4 regions of the Altererythrobacter sp. Z27 genome follow, and region 2 is predicted to be linked to each of the others. Evidence: predicted binding sites of a transcription regulator. Region 2 holds the regulator's gene; each other region holds the start of a gene.

Region 1 (5,838 bases), 220 kb from region 2:
GCGCTGCCGCGACCTGGCGTTCGTGCTGGGTGAAATCGCTGGCAATCCGCGCGCGCTGGATTTCACCGCTTCGCGCCGGCTCAGCCTCGCAGCGGAGAAGCATGGTGTGCCGTTGTGGCTGGTGCGGCTAGAAGCGCAGCCCGAGCTTTCCTCTGCCCGGATGCGCTGGAAAGTGGCGGCTGCACCTTCGGCTCCTACACGCTGGAACACGACTGCGCCGGGCCACCCTGCCTGGCATGCTGAACTGTTCCGCGCACGGTCGTATCCACCCGGGGAATGGAGCTTGAGCGATGACGGCAACAGCCTCGCCGCCGCTCGACCGCACAGCAGCCCTGAAAGGGCCGCCGCGCCGGATCATGTCGATCTGGTTCGCGCAGTTTGCGGTCGATCGCTGGCGGCTCTCTAACGGCTTCAGGCGCGGTGAAGGCGCGGATGCCGCGCCGACTGTGCTGATTGCCGAAACGGCGCATGGCCCGCGCATCGCCGCAGCCAATGACGCAGGGCGAGCTGCCGGCGCGCGGGCGGGCATGATGCTGGCCGATGCACGTACCCTGTGCCCCGCGATCACTGTCGCGCCATCGGATCCGGCAGGCGACCTCGCCTTGCTGGAGAAGCTGGCGCTGTGGGCGCAACGCTGGGGTCCATGGAGCGCGCTCGACCCTCCCGACGGGCTGGTCGTCGATGTCACGGCTGTGGCGCATTTGTTCGGGGGTGAGCGGCGCCTGATCGCCGATGCACGCGCTGCAATTGCCGCACGCGACCTCAGTGCCCGCCTGGCGATCGCGCCCACTGCCGGTGCGGCCTGGGCGCTCGCGCATTACGGGCCGGATGGCGCGATCCTGGGCCCGGGCAACGATGCCGCGATGCGCCTTGCCGAATTGCCAGTGGCGGCGTTGCGGCTCGATCCCGATGTACTCACCGTGCTACGCAGGCTGGGGCTCAAGCGGCTTGGCGAACTTGGCGGAGTGGGGCGGGACGCGCTGCAGCGCCGCTTCCGCAACCGCAAGTCACCCTCGGCCAATCCGCTGGTGCGGATGGACCAGCTGCTTGGCCGCGTGCCCGAACCGCTGCTGCCGGTGGTGCCGCAGGACATTCCGCTGGTCGAGCGGCGCCTGCTCGAACCGATCCGCCACCGCGAGCTGCTGGACCAGGTGCTGCGCGACCTTGCCGCCGATATGGCGCGCGAGCTTGAAGGGCGGGGCGAGGGCGCGCGGCGGCTCGAGCTGGGGCTGTGGCGGGTCGATGGCGAAGTCATAACCCGTGCGCTTGAGCTTTCCGCATCCACTCGCGATCCAGCGCACATCTGCCGCCTGTTCGGCGCCAAGCTCGATGGTGTGGATGCCGGTTTCGGGATCGAACTGCTGCGCTTGCGGGCCAGCTGGGCCGAGCCGCTTGCACTCGGCCAGCGCGATATCGAAAGTGCGGCGGAATCGCATGGCACATCGCTCAATGCCTGTATCGACCGGCTTACCGTCCGCCTTGGGCCGCAGGCGGTGCGCCGTCCTGTCCCGCATGCCAGCCACTTGCCTGAGCGGGCGCAACGCTGGCAGCCCCCGTTGGAGCCCGAACCTGCGAGCCAGGGCGAGCTGGCGTTTCACCAGCGCCCGCTCAAGCTGCTCGATCGGCCCGAGGCGATCGCGGTGCTCTATGCCACGCCCGATGGCTATCCGCGTTCGTTTCGCTGGCGCGGCGCGGTGCGCGAAGTGGTGAAGGTGGAAGGGCCCGAGCGGATCGCGCCCGAATGGTGGCGCGAACGCTCCAGCGCGCGGCTGCGCGATTACTATCGTATCGAGGACGAGAAGGGGCGGCGATACTGGATCTATCGCCACGGCCTGGCTGGTGACGGGCGCGGCGATTTGCCGCTCTGGTATCTGCACGGGCTTTACGGTTAACGCTCAAGTTACGATAAAATAACGGAAATTGGTGATAGACATTTCTTTACGGTTTTTCGGCATATAGAACCGATGGAAGAAACTGGTTCGACACGCTCTTCAGATCGCAAGCGGCTCGACCTGCTGGTGCAGGGCCGGATGCGTTCGCGCACGCTCTACGTCGAAGTGATCGACGTGTCTGAGGGCGGCTGCAAGATCAAGGGGCGCCATGGCTTCGCCGAAGAAGGCGAGAAGGTCAGCCTGCGGATCGACGGCGTTCGTACGCCGCTGGGCAAGATCGTGTGGGTCGATGGCGAGTGTGCGGGGATCGCCTTCGAGGGCAAGATGCACCCGGCGATCGTCGATCATCTCTATCACGAGCGGCTCAAGCGCAAGCCGGCATCGGGCAAGAGCAAGGCAGCCTGATCCTTCACTGTGGTGCTTCAACCGGGCATGTTCCGGTTGAAAGTCTATATAAGAACATATAGTGAACAATACTCGGCTGAATTCAGCCGCTGACCTTGTGAACCATGCCCAATGCACCGCTGACACCTGCCAAACGCCGGATTGAGCTCGACCCCGATGCGGTCGAGCCGCCACCGCGTGCCTGCTTTGTCGAGTTGGGGCTGGTGAGCTGTTTCAGCTTCCTGCGCGGGGCATCCGATGCGGTCGACCTGGTGAGCAGGGCTCGCGCGCTCGGCTACGATGCGATCGGGATTGCCGATGCCAATTCGATGGCTGGCGTGGTGCGCATCCATACCGAAGCGAAGGCGCTCAAGCTGCGGCCGGTGATCGGCACTAGGATCGAGACGATCGAAGGGCTCATCTTCCTTGCCTATCCCGTCGATCGTGCGGCCTATGGGCGGCTATGCCGGCTGATCAGCGCCGGGCGAATGGCGACGATCGACGGCGAATGGCAGGAGAAGGGCGCTTGCGACATCTCGCTACCGATGCTCGCTGAACATGCAGAGGGCGTGCAACTGGTCCTGTTGCCGCCCGATGATTTGCAGGAGCGTTTCACCATTCCCGCCTGGGCCGGCAATGTCGTGATGCTTGACGGTCGTGAGCTGTCGGAAACGGTCTCTGGCAGCTTTGCCGAATTGCTTCCGCACCTGACGGCGGGTTTGCCGACATTGCGCTTCCTTGCGGCCAGCTATCTCTATCGCGGGGATGATGTGGCGCGGATCACCCGGCTCGACGCCTTGGCGCGGGTCAATGGCCTTTGCCTGCTGGCAACCAATGACGTGCATTATCATGCGCCCGAACGCCGCCCGTTGCAGGATGTGATGACCGCGATCAGGCACAAGACCACGGTCGCCAGAGCCGGGCACCTGCTCGCCGCCAATGCCGAGCGGCATCTGAAGTCGCCGGAAGAAATGCAACGCCTGTTCGCGCGCTGGCCGCATGCGATTGCGGCCGCGCGCGAAGTGGCCGATGCCTGCCAGTTCAGCCTCGACGAACTGCGTTACGAATATCCCGAGGAAATCCATCCCGATGGGATGACGCCGCAGCAATATCTCGAAGCCGAGACATGGAAGGGTGCAGACCGGCGCTATCCGGAAGGCGTGCCTGACAGCGTGCGCGGCACGCTGAAGCGCGAACTGGCGCTGATCGGCAAGCTCGATCTCGCGCGCTATTTCCTCACCATCAAGGATATCGTCGATTACGCGCGTGGGGTCGATCCGCCGATCCTGTGCCAGGGGCGCGGTTCGGCCGCCAATTCGGCAGTGTGCTATTGCCTCGAGATCACCAGCGTCGACCCGGCACGGCACCAGCTGCTGTTCGATCGCTTCATCTCCGAGGAACGCAAGGAGCCGCCCGATATCGATGTCGATTTCGAGCATGAGCGGCGCGAGGAGGTGATCCAGTACATCTATCGCAAATATGGCCGCCATCGTGCGGGCCTCACCGCCACGGTGATCCATTACCGCCCGCGCATGGCGATCCGCGAAGTGGGCAAGGCGATGGGGCTCAGCGAAGACGTCACCAGTGCGCTCGCACGCACCGTATGGGGCAGTTATGGGCGCGAGATTGGCGAGAAGCACGTTGCCGAAACGGGCATGGACATCACCGACCCGCACCTGAGGCGCGTGATCAGATTGGCCGAACAGATGATCGGCATGCCGCGTCATTTGAGCCAGCATGTCGGCGGCTTCATCCTCACCGAGAGCGCGCTCACCGAAACGGTGCCGATCGGCAATGGCGCCATGCCCGATCGCAGCTTCATCGAATGGGACAAGGATGACATCGAAGCGCTCGGCATCCTCAAGGTCGATGTGCTGGCGCTGGGCATGCTCACCTGCATCAAGAAATGCTTCGACCTGCTGGATGCGCATCATGGCCGCGCACTGACGCTGGCAAGCGTGCCGCGAGAGGATCCGGAGACCTACACCATGCTGCGCCGGGGGGATTCGCTCGGCGTGTTCCAGGTCGAGAGCCGGGCGCAGATGAACATGCTGCCACGCTTGCGCCCGCGCGAGTTCTACGATCTCGTCATCCAGGTGGCGATCGTGCGGCCCGGCCCGATCCAGGGCGACATGGTGCATCCCTATCTCAAGCGGAGGCGGGGGGCGGAGCCGGTGCAAATCCCCGCGCCTGCACCCGAATATGGCCCGCCTGACGAGCTTTCCAGCATCCTCGCGCGCACGCTGGGCGTGCCGATCTTCCAGGAGCAGGCGATGAAGATCGCGCTCGACGCGGCCAAGTTCTCTTCTGCCGAGGCCAACCGGCTGAGGAAAGCGATGGCGACCTTCCGCAGCCGCGGCATGGTGCACGAACTGGAAGACATGATGGTGGGGCGCATGGTCGCGCGCGGATACGATCCCGATTTCGCGGTGCGCTGCTTCAACCAGATCAAGGGTTTCGGCGAATACGGCTTTCCTGAAAGCCATGCGGCAAGCTTCGCGCACCTCGTTTATGTTTCTAGCTGGCTCAAATGCCATTTCCCGGCGGCCTTCGCCTGCGCGCTGCTCAATTCGCAGCCGATGGGGTTTTACGCTCCGGCGCAGATCGTGCGCGATGCGCGCGAGCATGGGGTCGAGATACTGCCGGCGGATGTGAACCATTCCATGTGGGACAATACGCTGGAGGAAGTCGGCGCGGCGGGCGAGGCGCGGGAAGGGCGGTTCGACCGGCACATTGCCATGCGGCTCGGCCTGCGCCAGGTAGATGGCCTGCCCGAACATGTTGCGGCGCGGATCGAGGCGGCGCGCGCGGAAGCTGGCGCGTTCGGCGACGTGACCGAGCTGCGCGAGCGGGCAGGGCTCTCGCCCGCGCATATCGAACGGCTTGCCAGCGCGGATTGCTTCGCGTCGCTGGGGCTGTCGCGGCGGCAGGCGCTGTGGGATGCGCGCAGCCTGATCGCTGCGCCCGACCTGCCGTTGTTCCGGGCTGCCGCCGAGCGCGACGAAGGCGCGGAGCATGCGCGAACGCTGCTGCCGCCGATGCCGCTTAGCGAGGAAGTGGTGAATGACTACCAGACGACGCGGTTGAGCCTGAAGGCGCATCCGATGGCTTTCCTGCGGGCTTCGCTGGCCGAGCGCGGCTTTGTGCGTGCCTGCGACCTGAGGGAACGCAATTTTCGCAGCATGGTGCAGGTCGCCGGGCTGGTGCTGATCCGCCAGCGGCCCGGCAGCGCCAAGGGCGTGTGCTTCATCACGCTGGAAGATGAGACCGGGGTGACGAACCTCGTGATCTGGCCTGACCTGATGGAGAAACAGCGTCGCGTGATCATGGGCGCGCGGCTGATGGAGGTGCGCGGCCGGGTCGAATATGACGACGAGGTCATCCATGTGATCGCACAGCACCTGACCGATGCGACTGATGCGCTTTACGGCCTGGCGGATGATCTACTCACTTCGCCGGTTGCGCGTGCCGACCATGTCAGCAGCCCGCTGACGGGACGCAATCCGCCAGTCATCCGTCCCCGGGATTTGCATTGCGAGCGAGCGCCGCCCAACCGCGGGCA
Region 2 (5,838 bases):
CAGAGTTTGCGGCATAGGTGAGCGGATGAAGCTCCGCCCCGCCCACTCCATGTCGCCTCTTGCGGCCATGTTTCGGGCAGGCGGTTTTTTATATCCTGAACTATGTCGCATGTGTCGCATGGCTCGACTGTCCGATCCGCAAGGAACCAATCCATGAGCAAGCGCCTGACCCATATCGACGAAGCTGGCGAAGCTCGAATGGTCGATGTCGGTGCCAAGCCGGCCACGGCGCGCATGGCCAGGGCTGGCGGATACATTCGCATGAATGCGCAGGCTCTCGCAGCGATAAAGGCCGGTAACGCGCCCAAGGGCGACGTTCTCGGCACGGCGCGGATCGCCGCGATCATGGCCGCCAAGAAGACCGGCGAGCTGATCCCGCTGTGCCACCCGCTCGCTGTCGACGCGGTCGATGTCGACTTCGCCTATGAGAGTGACGGCATCCGCGTAACCGCCACTGCTTCGCTTACCGGCAAGACCGGGGTGGAAATGGAAGCGATGGTCGCCGCGTCGGTCGCGCTGCTGACGATTTACGACATGGCCAAGGCGCTGGATAAGGGCATGGCGATCGGTTACGTGCGCCTGCTTGAAAAGACCGGCGGAAAGTCGGGGCATTGGGTCGCCGATTGACCGATAGCCCTGCCCTCACGCTTGAAGAAGCGCAGACGCGGGTGCTCGCGCTGGCGCCGGCAGTGCCGGTCGAACGGGTCGCATCTGCTGAAGCGGTTGGGCGCTATCTGGCCGAAGATCTGGTTGCGCGGCGCACCCAGCCCCCGGCCGACCTCTCGGCGATGGATGGCTATGCGCTTTGCGGGATCGGCAGTTGGCGGATCGTCGGCGAAAGCCGCGCGGGTGCTCCTTTCAGCGGCAAGTTGATGTGGGGCCAATGCGTACGCATTTCGACCGGGGCGCATATGCCCGCAGGTGCCGACCGCGTGCTGATCCGCGAAGACGCAGAACTGCTTCAGCCCGATCTCGTCACGACCTCGGAAAATCCCCTTCCCGGCCAGCATGTCCGCAAGCGCGGTTTCGACTTCGCAGAGGGCGGCAAGGTGCTCGCCGCAGGAACACGGATCGGCCCGGCGCAGCTCGCGCTGGCGATTAGTGCTGGGCATGGCGAGCTTCCGGTCCGCCGTGCGCCGCGCGTGGCCGTGCTCGACAGCGGCGACGAACTGGCAGTCGATCCAGCCAATTGCGGCGATCACCAGATTCCAGCGAGCAATGGGGCGATGATCGCGGCCATGCTGGGCGCGCTTGGCTGCGAAGTGCTGCGGATCGGACCGGTGGCGGACGATGCTGAGGCGCTGGCAGCTGCCCTGAAGAATGCGGAAGGCGCGGATATCCTTGTCACCTCCGGCGGCGCCTCGGTTGGCGATCATGATTTGATCCGCCCGGCGCTCGAAGCTTGGGGCGCCCGGATCGATTTCTGGAAGGTCGCGATGAAGCCGGGGAAGCCGGTTATGGTCGCGACGCGCGGTTCGCAGGTGATCCTTGGCCTGCCCGGCAATCCGGTGTCGAGCTTCGTCACTTGCTTCCACTTCGTGCTGCCGCTGGTGCGTGCGGCAATGGGCGCCTCCATGCCGCTTCCGCGCAAGGCGATGCTGGTGTCCGGAAGCGAATTGCCTGCCATTGGCGGCCGGCGCGAATTCCTGCGCGCTGTGTGGGATGGCGCAAAGGCAACGCCGGTCGATTCGCAGGATTCCTCCGCCCTCGCGTCGCTTGCCGCCGCAAACTGCCTGATCGACCGGCCTGCCGGGAGTGAGCGGATCGAAGCGGGAACATCTGTTCCGGCATACCTGTTGGAAAATGGCGGAATTGCTTGACTTGGCGAATCGGGTTGCCTAATTGTTCTACATTCGTTCACCATGTTCCGGTGGACGTGGAACAGGCGGCCAAGGGAGGTTTTCGCCATGCTGACTGCCAAGCAGCACGAACTCATCCGTTTCATTCAGCAGCGGCTTGAGGAAACGGGCATCTCGCCTTCTTTCGAGGAAATGAAGGAAGCGCTCGATCTCAAGAGCAAGTCAGGCGTGCACCGGCTGATTTCCGCTTTGGAGGAGCGTGGCTTCATTCGCCGCCTGGCCAATCGGGCGCGGGCGCTCGAAGTGATACGTATGCCGGAAGATGCCGTGCCTGCCGCCAAGCGCAGCGCACCTGCCAACGATCCCGTGTCGGTTGCGCGTTCAGCGCCGCCCGCCATGCGCGAACCTGCCAATGACGTGATCGAGATCCCGCTGCATGGCCGCATTGCCGCCGGCGCGCCGATCGAAGCGCTCGAAGGGCAGGCTAGCATGCCGGTTCCTGCCGCTTTGCTGGGCCCGGGCGAGCATTACGCGCTCGAAGTATCGGGCGACTCGATGGTGGAAGCGGGCATTTTCGACGGCGACTATGCGCTGGTGCGCCGCACCGACACCGCGCGCGACGGCGAGATCGTGGTCGCGCTGGTGCGCAACGAGGAAGCGACGCTCAAGTACCTGCGCCGCGTGAACGGGATGATCCAGCTCGATCCTGCCAACGGGGCCTACGAGCCGCAGGTCTATCGGCCTGACGAAGTGGTGGTTCAGGGCAAGCTCGCGGGCCTGCTGCGCCGTTACCACTGATTGACGTGATTGCGCGCCGGGCACTGTCCCCCAATTTGTCAGCTAGCTCCCCGGCTAGTCCCGACGCCCGGCGCGCCACCATCCATGCTCACCCTGATGGTCTGCGACCCTCCGGATTGCCTCGTCTTCGAGCACGATCGCGATGCCGCCAGAGCGCTGCAGGAAGCGCCGGTCGGCCTTGAGCCAGCGGGGTCGGCATGATCGGGGAAGCCATCGGTCGGCCACTACGATATCCGCCCGCTCGCATGCTGCGGCCAGCGCGCGCTCTTCGATCTGCAACTTGTTTCGGGCGAGCAACAGGCTCCAACTGCGCCCTCCCCGCTCGATCGAGGCAACGCAAAAGTCCGCGCTGCAACGCGCGCCCGGCCAGTCGGCGAGCAGGACGGGCTCGGCCTCCACGCCAACCAGTTCCAGCAGATTGTCGCGCGTGTAACTCGAACGGCTGTCACGCAGGGTGACAAGTCGCGTCCCCTCACCATCCTTGCCGGGCACCGTGATCCCGACATGTCGTCCGTCGCCTGAGATCAGGACGTCGGGCACTGGGGTGGCGACGAAGAAAGCGGTCGCGATGGCAGCGGGAACCAGTCCCAGCAACCGCCGCTTGCCTTTCCAGAGCGCCAGCCACAACCCGCCCGCTATGAACATGGCGAACGTAAGCCCGCCCATCTGCGGCATCAGCTTGACCGCCCCCGGTTGCGCAGCGGTCCAATGCGCTATCGCGAGGAGCAGTTCGAGCGATTGGCCAACGAGCCACCACAGCGGCGCACCCAGCCCCACTAGGTCGAACAGCAGGGCAATCGCGATCAGCGGCATGGTGATGAAGGTTACCAGCGGGATCGCGACAACGTTGGCAAAGGCGCCATAGACCCCTGCACGATGGAAATGGAACAGCACGATCGGCATCAGGGCGATCTCGATCACCAGCCCTGTAACGAGGAGCATTCCCCCTCGTCGCCCTACCCAGGCCAGCCAACCCTCTTCGCGCGGCGCGAGAAATGCCTTCACCGGGGCACTGTTGTGCAGAGCAACGATTGCGATCACCGCGGCAAAACTCATCTGGAAACTGGGACCTACAAGCGCCTCCGGCCAAACCAGCATCACTGCAAATCCGGCCAGGGCAATCATCCGCAAGGACAGCGGATCACGCCCCAACGCAAGGGCAACGAGCACCAGCAATGCGGCGATACAGCTCCGTACTGTTGGCACTTCGGCACCTGTCAGCAAAGTATAGCCGATCCCCGCCAGCGCTCCGATTGCAGCCGCCGCGATGGGCAGGCGCACCCTCAACGCGAGCGCCGGCCACAGGGCAAGAAGCTTCAGCGCCAGCAAATAGGCACCGCCAATCACCGCGCTCACATGCAGGCCGCTGATTGAAAGCAGATGGGTGAGCCCGGCATCGCGCATCGCATCTTCATCGGCCACGGCGATCGCGCCCCGGTCCCCGCTTGCAAACGCTGCGGCAATACTCCCGGGAGCACCGGAAAGGTGGCTTCGAACATGCCCGGACAGCGCACGCTGGACAGACGCCAACCCGCCCTCCTCTGGGGGTGCCGGCTGCACGACCTCGATGGCCCCCATCGCACTGCCGGTTGCAGAAAGGCCCTGGAACCAGGCCGCTCGCGCGAAATCGTAACTTCCCGGAAGCATCGGCGGGGCAGGTGGCATCAACCTCGCGCGCATCCGCAAGATCGCACCTTCGGCAATACGGGCATCCACCTGCTCGATCGGCACATTGATACGCAGCTTTCGCGCCTCGCCGGTCTCTGCGTCGCGCACTGCTAAAATCAGGCGGACACGGTCCTCAGCCGGTCGGTCCTCGCGTTCGAGCACATAACCCTGCAAGCGCTCGACGCGCGGATAGTCGATCGCATGCGCGCCAACTGCTTCGGAGCGCATCCAGACCACTGCAATCCCTGCGGCAAAAAACAGACCAATCGCCACCAATGACTGGCGCAAATGAGCCCTGCTGGCTCCACTGGCGGCCATTCCGTCGCGCCACAATGCCGCTCCAGCCAAGGCCAGCAAGAGGCCAGCGCCAATACCCGCGCTCCACTGCCACGGCGTATCGAGAACAAACCATGACGCGATGCCCAAGGCAAACACCACGGCCAGCCATGGCCCCCGATCGAACCCGGCGCTGGCCAGAAATTGCTCGGCATTCTCCACGAGACTGGACATGCGCGGCACCTTGCGCCAATGGCGCTGCACTGCAGCATCGCCGGCAACGGCTCCATCCGCTATCGGTACCACGGGCGTATGGGGCGTCGCCATCCAGGCATTTGAAAGGAATCAGAGACTTATGGCAAGCGAAAGCGGCGCGCGGACCGATGCAGTGGTCACCCGCTTTGCCCCTTCACCAACCGGTTTCCTTCATATCGGCGGCGCGCGTACCGCGCTGTTCAACTGGCTGTTCGCTCGCCACCATGGCGGCAAGACGCTGCTGCGGATCGAGGATACCGATCGCAAGCGCTCCACCCAGGAAGCTATCGACGCCATTCTCGACGGGCTGGACTGGCTTGGGCTCGACTATGACGAAGCCCCGGTGTTCCAGTCGGAACGCGGCTCGCGCCATGTCGAAGTGGCTGAAAAGCTGCTTGAGCACGGCTTCGCCTATAAGTGCTACGCGACGCAGGAAGAGCTTGAAGAGATGCGCGCCGCACAGCGCGCCGCCAAGCAGCCAATCCGTTATGACGGGCGTTGGCGCCACCGCGACGCATCCGAAGCTCCGCTGGGTACGCCCTTCGTCGTTCGCCTCAAAACGCCTGAAGAAGGCGAAACGACAATCGAGGACAAGGTCCAGGGCAGCGTCACCGTCCGCAACGAAGAGCTGGACGATTACATCCTGCTGCGTGCGGATGGAACGCCCACCTACATGCTCGCAGTCGTCGTCGACGATCACGACATGGGCGTAACCCACATCATTCGCGGCGACGATCACCTCAATAACGCTTTCCGCCAGCTCCCCATCTATCGCGCAATGGAGCAGATCGAAGGCGGATGGCCCGATCCGATCTACGCACATATCCCGCTGATCCACGGTTCTGACGGTGCAAAACTGTCGAAACGGCACGGCGCGCTTGGCGTCGAGAGTTACCGCGACGAGATGGGTATCCTGCCTGAAGCCCTGTTCAACTACCTCCTCAGGCTCGGCTGGGGCCATGGCGACCGCGAAGAGTTCACCCGCGAGGAAGCGATCGAAGCGTTCGACATCGACGGCGTGGGCAAGAGCGCCTCTCGCTTC
Region 3 (5,838 bases), 410 kb from region 2:
AAGCGCAACGGCGCCGATTTCGCGATCTGGCGCAAGACCCCGCCGGGCGAAAAGCGCCAGATGGAATGGGACAGCCCATGGGGCAAGGGCGCGCCGGGCTGGCACCTCGAATGCTCGGTGATGGGCGGCAAGCTGCTGGGCTTCCCCTTCGATATCCACACCGGCGGGATCGACCACCGCGAAATCCACCACCCCAACGAGATCGCGCAGAACCAGGCGTTTTGCTGCACGAATGGCTTGGACGTCGCGGAGAATTCCGGCGCGCGCATCTGGATGCACAACAATTTCCTGGTCGAACGGTCAGGGAAGATGAGCAAGAGTGCGGGCGAGTTCCTGCGGCTCCAGCTGCTGATCGACAAGGGCTACCACCCGCTCGCCTACCGCATGATGTGCCTTCAGGCGCATTACCGCAGCGAGCTGGAATTCAGCTGGGAAGGGCTGGGCGCCGCGCTGACCCGGCTGAAGCGGATGGTGATGGCGGTAGAAACACTCAAGGCGCGTCATGCTGAACTCGTTTCAGCATCCATGCCGAATTCCGAGCCGTCGGTGCGCTCTGACGGATGGACCCTGAAACAAGTTCAGGGTGACGATTGGGGGAAGCTCCAGGCTTCGCTCGACAAGCTTGATGTCGCCATATCGGACGATCTGAATACGGCCATCGCTCTGACCGCGCTGGAAGACGCTCTGGCAACGAAGAAGGTGGATCCTGCGCAGAAGCTGGCGCTCGTGGCGGCGATGGATTCCGTCCTGGGGCTCGACCTCCTAAACCTCACCCGCGCCGACCTGCGTATCCGCCCCAAATCCGCGCAGATCACCGGAGCCGAGATCGAGGAAGCCCTTGCCCGCCGCAAGTCCGCGCGGGCCGAGAAGGATTTCGCCGCCAGCGATGCCATCCGTAACGAGCTCGCCGCCAAGGGTGTCGATGCGATGGACGGCGATCCGCTCGGCTGGGAGTGGAAGCTCGACTGATGCGGCTCTGGCGGCTCACCCGTGCGCCCTTCGTGGCGCTCGACGGGAAGGGCGCCGAATTGCATGGAGCGCGCTACGCCCCGCCGGGCTGCCCGGTGGTGAGCCTTGCCAGCGAGGCCGGGCTCGCGGTGCTGGTGGCGCTGCGTTACCAGCCAGCCGACCTTAGCCAGGCTCCCGACGATCTCGTTCTGGGCTGGACCGAGATTGACTCCGTGCCCGAGCGCGTGCCCGATGCCGACGAGGACTCGATCCGTGCTTTCGTGAGCGAATGGCTCGACCAGCGCCGCTCGCTGGCTGTCGCCATCCGGTCTCGCGTCTTGCCCGAAGCCGATGTGATCTATCTCAACCCGCTTCACCCCGATGCGGCGAAAGTTCCGCCGCTGACTTGCAGGCCGTTCGATTTTGCCGAATGCCTCCATCGCCCGCCAATGCTCGGCCAATACGGGAGCCTATCATGACCACGCTCGCCCTTTCCGCCTTGATTCGCCCGCTGCTCGAGCCGCGCTTGCCCGAAGGGCTCGATGTGCATTGGTTCGCGACTCAGGAAGAGGCGATGCAAGTGGCGCCGAAGGCCGAAATCGGCTGGTTCGATCTCTATGACAAGCAGGCCATGGCTGACACTGTCCGCGCCGCCACAAAGCTCAAATGGCTCAATTCGATCTATGCCGGGCTCGATTTCCTGCCGATGGACGTGCTGATCGAACGCGACATCACCGTCACCAATGGCGTGGGAATCAACGCCATCACCATCGCCGAATATGTCGTGATGGGGATGCTCACCATCGCCAAGGGCTATCGTGACGTGGTGCGCGCGCAGGAACGGCACGAATGGCTGCTCGACAGCCCCGGCAAGCGCGAACTGGCAGGCTCGAAGGCGCTGCTGCTGGGCTATGGCGCGATCGGCAAGCTGATCAAGCCGCGGCTGGAGGCGTTCGACGTCGAAGTGACCGTGGTGCGCCGGTCGGGCGGAGAAGGCGCGCTCACGCCTGACCAGTGGCGCGGCAAGCTGGGAGAATTCGACTGGGTGATCCTGGCAGTGCCCGCAACGCCGGAGACGGATGGGATGATCGGCGCAGCAGAGCTCGCCGCGATGAAAAGCGATGCGGTGATCGTCAACATCGCGCGCGGCGCTGTGATCGACCAGCCCGCGCTGGTGGAAGCGCTCGAAGCCAAGCGGATCGGGGGTGCCTTCCTCGACGTGACGACGCCCGAGCCGCTGCCGCCCGAAGACAGGCTGTGGACGCTCGACAATGCGCATGTCACCATGCACCTTTCCGGGCGCGCGCAGGACAAGATGTTCCAGCGTTCGGCAGATCGCTTCCTCGAAAATCTCGGCAAGTATCTCAAGGGTGAGCCGGTCGCGCCGGTGTTCGATCCGCGATTGGGTTACTGAGGCGCTACGCGTCCTCCAGCAGCAGCAGGGTCGCGGTGACGATCATGCGCGGTGCTGGATGCATCATGTGATTGACTGACGAGATGGTCGCATCCGCCACCAGCTGGCCGGGGATCGCGAACTCGTGATCGGGCAGGGCGGCGATGAAGCGCTCACCCGCCGCCACGGCTTCGGGCCCTGCAAAATCGAGCATCAGTTCGTGGCGCGAGCCGGCAAAGGTGATGCTGGCCCAAGGCGTCTCGCCGTGGTTCAGCAGGCATCCTTGGGCTTCGCCCAGCATCAGCAGCGCTTCGCGAACGCGGTCGCCCGTCGTGCGGCGCGAGCGATAGTTGCGGCGCTTCTTCCCCATGAATTCAGCGCGCATGGACATATCCCTTCATTTCGGGGGCATAGCCCGCCATCCATTGGCGGACGCGCGCCTCGGTGTGCGGACGGGGAGTCCTTCCCATGCGCAGGTCGAGCACGAAGCGCGGATCATGCGCGGCTAGGCGACCGAACTTTGTCGCGGCCATATCGTGCTCGCGCAGGAATTTCTCGACGGTTCTTATCAGCATGGCGGCCCTCATTGGTCTGGAATTGCTGGCGAATCATTGATTGCGTTCCCTATTCGTTCCATCCGAATTCCTACTTGTCTAGGAAAAATCCTATGATATAGGAATTTTCCGATGAGTTGAGGAATGAAGCCATGGACAAGGGCGAGAATGAGCGGGAACGGCTGCTCGAACTGGCGCAGGGGGCGGGGGTCAGCCTTGCGGCGCTATCCGACATGATCGGGCGCAACCCCAGCTATTTGCAGCAATTTATTCGCAAGGGTTCGCCCCGCAAGCTGGAGGAGCAGGACCGCCGCACGCTGGCGAGCTTCTTCGGCGTGGATGAAGCGGAGCTGGGCGGTTTCGCTGCGGTGGTGCAGGAAAAATCCTACGCAAAGCCGGGCGCGGCGCTGTTGCGCCCCGATTGGGTCGAAGTGCCGCGGCTCGATATCGGCGCCTCCGCCGGGCCGGGTACAATGCCGCTATCGGAGATGCCGTTCGACGCTTTCCGCTTTTCGCGCCGTTGGCTCAGCGAGCAGGGGCTGGCGGGCGCGCAGCTTTCAGCCATCACGGTCGAGGGTGACAGCATGGAGCCGCTGCTGCGCGATGGCGATGAGATATTGGTCGACCGCACTCCGCGCCCTTTCCGTGACGGAGTGCATGTCGTCCGCCTGGGCGATACGCTGATGGTCAAGCGTGTGGCCTCGACCGGCGCGGGAAGGCTGGCGCTGCTCAGCCAGAATCTCGCCTATCCGCCGGTCGAAGTGGCGGCGGATGAGGTCGAGATAGTCGGTCGCGTGGTCTGGAAGGGTGGACGGATTTAGCGCCTCGACCGGCGATTTGCGCCAGTCCGACATCGCCCTGCGCCAATCGGAAATGCGATGGCGTTTTTCTGCCACAATGCTGAATAGATTCGCGCGAATAAGAGCGGGTCGTTGGGTCGTGCATCGTCCTTATTGGGGAGACCACAATGACCAGATCCAAATTCGTTGCAGCAATCGCGGTTCTTGCGATCGCCACGCCTGCTCTGGCTGGCGAAATCACTGGCAATGGCAAATTCACGCCAGTCCACGACTATGTCGCCAGCTCGATCTGCAGCTTCAGCGGCTATAACGACACGCCTGGCGAGGACGGCTTTGGGCAAGTTCAGGCATATGGGATGCTGGTGAAGGCCTTCGGCGGGTTTGCACCCGGCGAATTCCACCACCCCGGCGTTGCTTGCCGAGGCTGACCCTGATGCAGCAAGGTTCGCGTACAGGGCTGATATTACCCCGGCCTGGCGCGTGAGCCATGGAGACCCCGCCATGTCGGCGGGGTCTTTCATTTCGACGGGGCTACAGCCAGCCGAGCACACGCAGCGCGCTTCGACGGCATAGGCGGCGGCGAACACCGCTGCCGCGCAGATCGAGCCTCACGCCATTTTCTTCGGCTTGACCTCTCCTCGTGCACACGGCATCTCGCCTGCATGGAATTTCGTTCAGCCACGACCGGCATCCAAACGCGCCGCCAAATACCTGCGGCGGCGATCGGTGTGCCTGTCATCTGAAGCGAATTTCCTTCAAGACCAAGCCAACCGAAACCCCGCCCGGCCGGCGGGGTTTTTCGTGCCGGTCGGGCCTTTCCGATAAAGGACCAAGCCAATGACCGAATTTTCTTCAGACGAAGCGATCGAACGCCTCGCCGCGAGCGTGCTCGACACCAGCCTGCCTTATGCCGAATGGAGCCATGCGGCGCATTTCGCGATGGCGCTGTGGTGCATCCGGCACCGCGCGGATCTCGCCGAACCGGACGGGCTCCGCGAAGTGATCCTGCGCCTCAACGATGCGCATGGCACGGCGAACACCGACAGTTCGGGCTATCATCACACCATCACCATCGCTTCGTTGGCAGCGGCGCGGGCGGTGCATGATGCGCATGATGGCGGCGAACCGCTCCCCACGGTGCTCGCGGCTCTCTTGTCTGGCCCCTATGGCAAGTCGGACTGGATCCTCGAGTATTGGACGCCTGACCGGCTTTTCAGCGTCGAGGCTCGGCGTGGATGGGTGGCGCCGGACAAGGCGCCACTGCCGTTCTAGCGAATATGCGCCTTGCATTGCTGCGGCCGACTGGCCATTTCCACCGGCATGAACGATGCGACGCCCAAGCCCGTGCCGCCGATGAAGGCCGCGATCATACCCGTTACGCCGCTGCAGCAGAATTGCTCACTGATCTGGTGCACGAAGACGATGAAAGGCGCGCTGGTCGATCCCGGCGGCGATCTCGACAAGCTCAAGGCCGGGGTGGCCCAGGCTGGCGTAACGCTGGAAAAGCTGCTCGTCACGCATGGCCATCTCGACCATTGCGGGCAGACCGGCATGCTGGCCGAAGAGCTCGGCCTGCCGATCGAAGGTCCGCACGAGGATGACCGTTTCTGGATCGAGCAGCTCGATGATGACGGCGCACGCTGGGGCATGTTCGCCAAGAGCTTTGAACCGACGCGTTGGCTCAAGCATGGCGACACGGTGACCGTGGGCGAACTGACGCTCGACGTGATCCATTGCCCCGGCCACACGCCCGGCCATGTCGTATTCTACCACGGCCCCAGCCGCTTCGCGATCGTAGGCGACGTGCTGTTCCAGGGCAGCATCGGACGGACCGACTTCCCGCGCGGCAATCACCAGCAATTGATCGATTCGATCACGCAGCGGCTATGGCCGCTGGGCGAAGACGTCACTTTCATTCCCGGCCATGGCCCGGTCAGCACCTTCGGCCACGAACGCAAGACCAACGCCTTCGTCAGCGATTACGCGCTTTCTTAGTTCCGCACGACATCCGTCGTGCGATTTCCTCGCTCACACGACCTGAAGGTCGCGTCGCTGCGGACGCCCAGCCGGACTTGCGGCTCGCTAGTCGCTCGCCGATTGCCTCGACAAAGGAAGCGGAATCACATCACCCCCGTGAGGACAA
Region 4 (5,838 bases), 260 kb from region 2:
GCGGCGAAATGCCGCAACGAAGCTTCGAGCATGGCTTCGCTCACCGGCTCCTCGCCATTGTCATTCGCAGCTTCGCCAGGGTGGTCCGGGACGATCAGGCGAGCGAGCGGGCCACGCTGCAAATTACGCGCGGCGTTCGAAGAGAACTGCATGTGTGCGACCTCAGAGGGGTATTTGTCTGGCTGAGCACTCTCTAGCCGGCCCGGCCTAAGGCTTGGTTCCGCGACAGGGTTAATGGAGCGTTTTCCATGGCCTTGCGGGCTCCCCCGAGCAGGAGCGCCAGCTTGCAGCCGCGCTCCGCCGCCTCTATCGCAGGCCGCGCGAAGGGGATCGATGCGCACTGGATTTTTCACGACCGGCAGACGCCTTGCGGCTTGCACGCTCGCGCTTTTCGCGCTGGCTGGCTGCATGCCCGGCGCGCAAGAGAGCGGTGTGCGCGATGCTGGTGTGCTACCAAGCATCGTCAGCCTCAACCCCTGCATCGACGCGATCCTGGTCGAAGTGGCCGATCCGGGGCAGATCCTAGCCCTCTCGCATTACAGCCGCGATCCGGCGGGCAGTTCGATCCCCGCCAGCGTTGCGCAGAAATACTCGACCACCGGCGGCACGGTCGAGGAAGTGCTCGCGCTCGATCCCGACCTTGTGCTGGCGGACACTTTCCTTGCGCCATCCACGCGCCAGGCGCTGGCCGATCTGGCCATCCCGACCCGATACGTCGGCATCGCCGGCACACCGGAAGAGAGCATTGCGCAGGTGCGCGAGATCGCCGCGCTCGCCGGGCAGCAAGCTCGCGGCGAGGAATTGGCGCGGCGGATCGAAGCCGCGTTGGCGGATGGCGCGGCACCTCCGGGCACACCTGTGGTTTCCGCAGTGTTGTGGCAACCGGGGCAGATCGTCCCGGGCAAGGCGACGCTGGCGAGCGAATTGATGCGGCGCGCCGGGTTCGGCAGCCAGAGCGCAGCGCGGGGAATGGGGCAGGCGGACTACCTCTCGCTCGAAGCGCTTCTGGCCGATCCGCCCGAAGTGTTGCTGGTCGCCGGGGATGCGCGTGCGCAACGCCACCCGGCCTTGTCCCGGCTCAAGGCAACGCGCGTCGAAAGCTTTGACCCTGCATTGCTTTATTGCGGCGGCCCAACGATCATCCGGGCGATGGCTCGCCTCGGCGAAATTCGGGCGGAAGGCACATGATGAACCGGGCCACGCTCGTTTTCGCAGGCCTTCTTGCGCTGTTGCTGCCGCTGTCGCTGCTGGCGGGGCGCGTATGGATCGATCCCGCTTCCACGCCCAATGCCGCGCTGATCCTGATGGAGCTGCGCCTGCCGCGCGCGTTGCTGGCGGTGGCGATCGGTGCGGGTTTGGGGGCGGCTGGCGCTGCGATGCAGGGCTATCTGCGCAACCCGCTGGCCGATCCAGGACTGTTCGGGATCGCGCCAATGGCGGCATTGGGCGCGGTTGCAAGCCTGTGGTTCGGTTTCGGTCCAAGCCCGTGGCTGTTGCCCTTGATGGCGCTGGCGGGCGCGGCGGCTGGCATGGCGATGCTGGCCGCGATTGCCGGGCGCACCGGCGGGATCGCGCTGTTCACGCTGGCGGGACTGATGATCGCCAGCCTCGCCGGCGCGCTCACCGCGCTGGCAATCACGCTCTCTCCCAATGCCTTCGCCATGAGCGAGATCGTGCTGTGGCTCAACGGTGCGCTGACAGATCGCAGCTGGCGCGACGTGGCGCTCGCCGCGCCGCTCGTGGTGGCAGGGATCGGCCTGCTCCTGCTGGCGGCGCGATCGCTCGACGCCTTGACGCTGGGCGAAGCGGCGGCACGGTCGCTCGGTGTGCGGCCCGGCTGGCTGCTGGGCCTGCTGGTGGGCGGAGTGGGGCTCACCGTTGGTGCAAGCGTGGCGGTGGCAGGCATCATCGGCTTCGTCGGCCTGATCGTGCCGCATCTTGTCCGCCCGCTGACCGACCGGCTGCCTTCGAGCCTGATCCTGCCGAGCGCGCTGGCGGGCGCCTGCCTGGTGCTTGCGGCAGACAGCCTTGTCCGCATCCTGCCACTCGTCACTGAACTGCGGCTCGGGATCGCGCTTAGCCTGCTCGGCGCGCCGTTCTTCCTCTGGCTGCTGGTGCGGATGCGCCGGGGGAGGCTGTGATGCTTGCCGCCGAAGGGCTTTCGCTGGTGCGCGGACGGGTGCAGGTGCTCGACCGGCTGAGCATGGCGATCGGGCCGGGGAAGGTCACGGCGATTTGCGGCCCCAATGGCGCAGGCAAGTCCAGCCTGCTGATGGCGCTGGCAGGGCTGCTTGAACCTTCTGTCGGGGCGGTCACGCTGGACAGCGAGCCGCTGGGCACGATGCATCCGCGCGTCCGTGCGCAACGCATCGGATACCTTCCGCAAGAGGCCGAAGTGGCATGGGACGTCGCGGTAGAGAACCTCGTGCGGTTGGGGCGGATGCCGCATCGGGATCGCGGGGAGCAGGCGGTCGAAAGCGCTATCGCCGCGCTCGATCTAGAGGGGCTGCGCCATCGCCCCGTCTCGCAATTGTCGGGCGGCGAGAAGGTGCGGGCCTTGCTGGCGCGGGTGCTGGCGGGGGAGCCGCGCTGGATCCTCGCCGACGAGCCCTTCGCCGCGCTCGACCTCGCGCACCAGCAGGCTCTCTTGCGCCACCTTGGGCATGCCGCGCGGGGCGGGGCAGGGGTGGCGCTGGTCGTGCATGATCTTGCCACCGCAATGAACCATGCCGACCGCGTTATCGTGCTGCGCGAAGGGAGGTTGGTGGCCGATGGCCCGCCTCCCGAAGCATTGTCTCCGGCCAATATCCGCGCAGGCTGGGGCGTTTCGATGCGCTGGATCGGCCTGGAAGGCGAACAAGCGTTAGTGGCAGGGCACACCTGAAGCAAAGTGTATGAATTGCTATCCTGATCCGAGCTCCAAGAAAATTGGGCCGGGCATGTGGAGAATTTCGTGCCCGGCCCTTCTTTGCAATATTCGCCCATGGGCCCAGGTGCGACCCGAAGGGCGGGAGGGATCGACTTGCAAAGAGGAGGCCTTGCTAGCGATTTGCGGATCGCGATTGGCCTTCAGATTTCCTGTAGCCCGGCGTTATTCGGGCGCAGCGGTAGAAAAAGTAAAGTGCACTTGAGTCCCATGGTGCGTGTCTGGATCGGCAAGCCGACGATAGTTCCAGGCACGAAAACGGATTGCATCCCGTGCGTTTGTTCCCACATCTCCCTATATCGCTGTGGGCCTTGCGCGCTCCTCACTTGACTAATCGGAACATTTGCGGAACACGCCCTTCATGGCCCTCACCAAGATTTCTGTCCGCGGCGCGCGCGAACACAACCTCAAGGGGATCGACATCGATCTGCCGCGCGATGCGCTGATCGTGATCACCGGCCTGTCGGGTTCGGGCAAGTCTTCGCTTGCTTTCGACACGATCTATGCCGAGGGGCAGCGGCGCTATGTGGAATCGCTGAGCGCCTATGCTCGCCAGTTCCTCGAGATGATGCAGAAGCCCGATGTCGAGCATATCGACGGGCTTTCCCCCGCGATCTCGATCGAGCAGAAGACCACCAGCCGCAATCCGCGCTCGACCGTCGCGACCGTTACCGAAATTTACGACTATATGCGCCTGCTGTGGGCGCGGGTGGGCATTCCTTATTCGCCCGCCACGGGTGAGCCGATCAGCGCGCAGACCGTCAGCCAGATGGTCGACCGGGTGATGGCGCTGCCCGAAGGCACGCGGCTCTACCTGCTTGCCCCGGTGGTGCGCGGGCGCAAGGGCGAATACCGCAAGGAGCTGGCCGAGTGGCAGAAGGCGGGCTTCACCCGCGTGCGGATCGATGGCGAAATGTATGCGATCGAGGAAGCGCCCGCGCTCGACAAGAAGTACAAGCATGACATCGAAGTGGTGGTCGATCGCGTCGCGGTGAAGGAGGGGCTGGAGACGCGCCTCGCCGACTCTTTCGAGACCGCGCTCAAGCTTGCCGAAGGGCTGGCCTATGTCGATCTGGCGGACGCCGTGGTGCCGGGCCGCGAGGGCGAGGGCGAAGCGGGCGGCGCGATGAAGGGCGCGGGCATCCCCGCCAACCGCATCGTGTTCAGCGAGAAGTTCGCCTGCCCGGTCAGTGGCTTCACCATCGAAGAGATCGAGCCGCGGCTGTTCTCCTTCAACGCGCCGCAGGGCGCCTGCGCCACTTGCGACGGGATCGGCGAGAAGCTGCTGTTCGATCCGCAGCTGGTCGTGCCGAACGAAGCGCTCAGCCTGAAGCAGGGCGCGGTGGTGCCCTGGGCCAAGTCCAACCCGCCGTCGCCCTATTACATGCAGGTGCTGGCGAGCCTCGCCAAGGCCTACGAGTTCGACCTCACCACGCCGTGGAACGAGCTTGAGCCCGATCAGCGGATGATCATCCTCCACGGCACGGGCGGCATGCCGGTCGAGCTCACCTTCAAGGACGGGCGCAAGGAATACACCGTGCGCAAACCGTTCGAGGGCGTGATCGGCAACCTCAACCGCCGCATGCTGCAGACCGAGAGCGCGTGGATGCGCGAGGAGCTGAGCAAGTACCAGACGGCGCAGCCATGCGAGACTTGCGGCGGCAAGCGTCTCAACGAGAAGGCGCTGTCGGTGAAGGTTGCAGGAACCGACATCGCCACTCCGGTCAGGATGAGCGTGGCCGACGCGAAGGCGTGGTTCCTCGCGCTCGAGGCCAAGCTCAACGACACGCAGCAGCAGATCGCCCGCGCCATCCTGAAAGAGATCAACGAGCGGCTGGGCTTCCTCGACAATGTCGGGCTGGACTACCTCAACCTTGACCGTACCAGCGGCACCCTCTCCGGCGGCGAGAGCCAGCGCATCCGCCTCGCCAGCCAGATCGGCAGCGGCCTCTCGGGCGTGCTCTACGTGCTCGACGAGCCCAGCATCGGCCTGCACCAGCGCGACAACGACCGGCTGCTCGAAACGCTCAAGCGCCTGCGCGACCTTGGCAATACGGTGATCGTGGTCGAACACGATGAAGACGCGATCCGCGCCGCCGACCATATTGTAGACCTTGGCCCCGGCGCGGGCGTCCACGGCGGCGAAGTGGTGGCGCAGGGCAAGCTTGCCGATATCGAGCGGGCCAAGGGCTCGCTCACCGCTGATTACCTGACCGGCCGCCGCCGGATCGACGTGCCAACCACCCGCCGCAAGGGCAACGGCCAGCACATCACCGTCCACGGCGCGCGCGCCAACAACCTCAAGCAGGTCACCGCCAGCATCCCGCTCGGCACCTTCACCTGCATCACCGGCGTCAGCGGCAGCGGCAAGAGCTCGTTCACCATCGACACGCTCCACGCCGGCGCGGCCCGCGCGCTCAACGGCGCACGGGTGATCGCGGGCGCGCACGACAAGATCACCGGGCTCGAATATTGCGATAAGGTGATCGAGATCGACCAGTCGCCGATCGGCCGCACCCCGCGCTCCAACCCCGCGACCTACACCGGCGCCTTCACCCAGATCCGTGACTGGTTCGCCGGCCTGCCCGAGGCGCAGGCGCGCGGCTACAAGCCGGGCCGCTTCAGCTTCAACGTCAAGGGCGGGCGGTGCGAGAAGTGCCAGGGCGACGGGCTGATCAAGATCGAGATGCACTTCCTGCCCGACGTTTACGTCACTTGCGAGGAATGCCACGGCAAGCGCTACAACCGCGAAACGCTGGAGGTGAAGTTCAAGGGCCACTCGATCGCCGACGTGCTCGACATGACGATCGAGGATGCGGAGGAGTTCTTCAAGGCCGTCCCCCCCATCCGTGACAAGATGCATATGCTGAACGAGGTGGGGCTGGGCTACGTCAAGGTGGGCCAGCAGGCGA

What was found. The regulator LexA, encoded in region 2, represses DNA repair genes until DNA is damaged. The targets are predictions, from matches to a motif close to GTTCCNCNCTTGTTCT.
Region 1: ACUJ47_RS02715 (error-prone DNA polymerase) is a predicted target of LexA. The motif match lies at 2,349-2,364, and genes of this name have one in related genera.
Region 3: ACUJ47_RS05745 (S24 family peptidase) is a predicted target of LexA. The motif match lies at 2,961-2,976, and genes of this name have one in related genera.
Region 4: uvrA (excinuclease ABC subunit UvrA) is a predicted target of LexA. The motif match lies at 3,263-3,278, and genes of this name have one in related genera.

The regions. Positions count from the first base shown of each region.
Region 1 covers NZ_JBQYMC010000001.1:537,827-543,664, forward strand. Annotated here, with positions in the region: gene ACUJ47_RS02700 (ImuA family protein) at 1-406, shown strand, start outside; gene ACUJ47_RS02705 (Y-family DNA polymerase) at 291-1,892, shown strand; gene ACUJ47_RS02710 (PilZ domain-containing protein) at 1,965-2,297, shown strand; gene ACUJ47_RS02715 (error-prone DNA polymerase) at 2,402-5,838, shown strand, end outside.
Region 2 covers NZ_JBQYMC010000001.1:753,501-759,338, forward strand. Annotated here, with positions in the region: gene moaC (cyclic pyranopterin monophosphate synthase MoaC) at 154-627, shown strand; gene ACUJ47_RS03755 (molybdopterin molybdotransferase MoeA) at 624-1,820, shown strand; gene lexA (transcriptional repressor LexA) at 1,908-2,597, shown strand; gene ACUJ47_RS03765 (ComEC/Rec2 family competence protein) at 2,652-4,868, opposite strand; gene gltX (glutamate--tRNA ligase) at 4,897-5,838, shown strand, end outside.
Region 3 covers NZ_JBQYMC010000001.1:1,161,949-1,167,786, reverse strand. Annotated here, with positions in the region: gene cysS (cysteine--tRNA ligase) at 1-969, shown strand, start outside; gene ACUJ47_RS05765 (RES family NAD+ phosphorylase) at 969-1,427, shown strand; gene ACUJ47_RS05760 (D-2-hydroxyacid dehydrogenase) at 1,424-2,362, shown strand; gene ACUJ47_RS05755 (hypothetical protein) at 2,367-2,726, opposite strand; gene ACUJ47_RS05750 (hypothetical protein) at 2,716-2,916, opposite strand; gene ACUJ47_RS05745 (S24 family peptidase) at 3,048-3,716, shown strand; gene ACUJ47_RS05740 (hypothetical protein) at 3,863-4,123, shown strand; gene ACUJ47_RS05735 (hypothetical protein) at 4,533-4,967, shown strand; gene ACUJ47_RS05730 (MBL fold metallo-hydrolase) at 5,049-5,690, shown strand; gene ACUJ47_RS05725 (MAPEG family protein) at 5,816-5,838, opposite strand, start outside.
Region 4 covers NZ_JBQYMC010000001.1:1,009,123-1,014,960, reverse strand. Annotated here, with positions in the region: gene ACUJ47_RS04985 (hypothetical protein) at 1-152, opposite strand, end outside; gene ACUJ47_RS04980 (ABC transporter substrate-binding protein) at 334-1,188, shown strand; gene ACUJ47_RS04975 (FecCD family ABC transporter permease) at 1,188-2,141, shown strand; gene ACUJ47_RS04970 (ABC transporter ATP-binding protein) at 2,141-2,884, shown strand; gene uvrA (excinuclease ABC subunit UvrA) at 3,288-5,838, shown strand, end outside.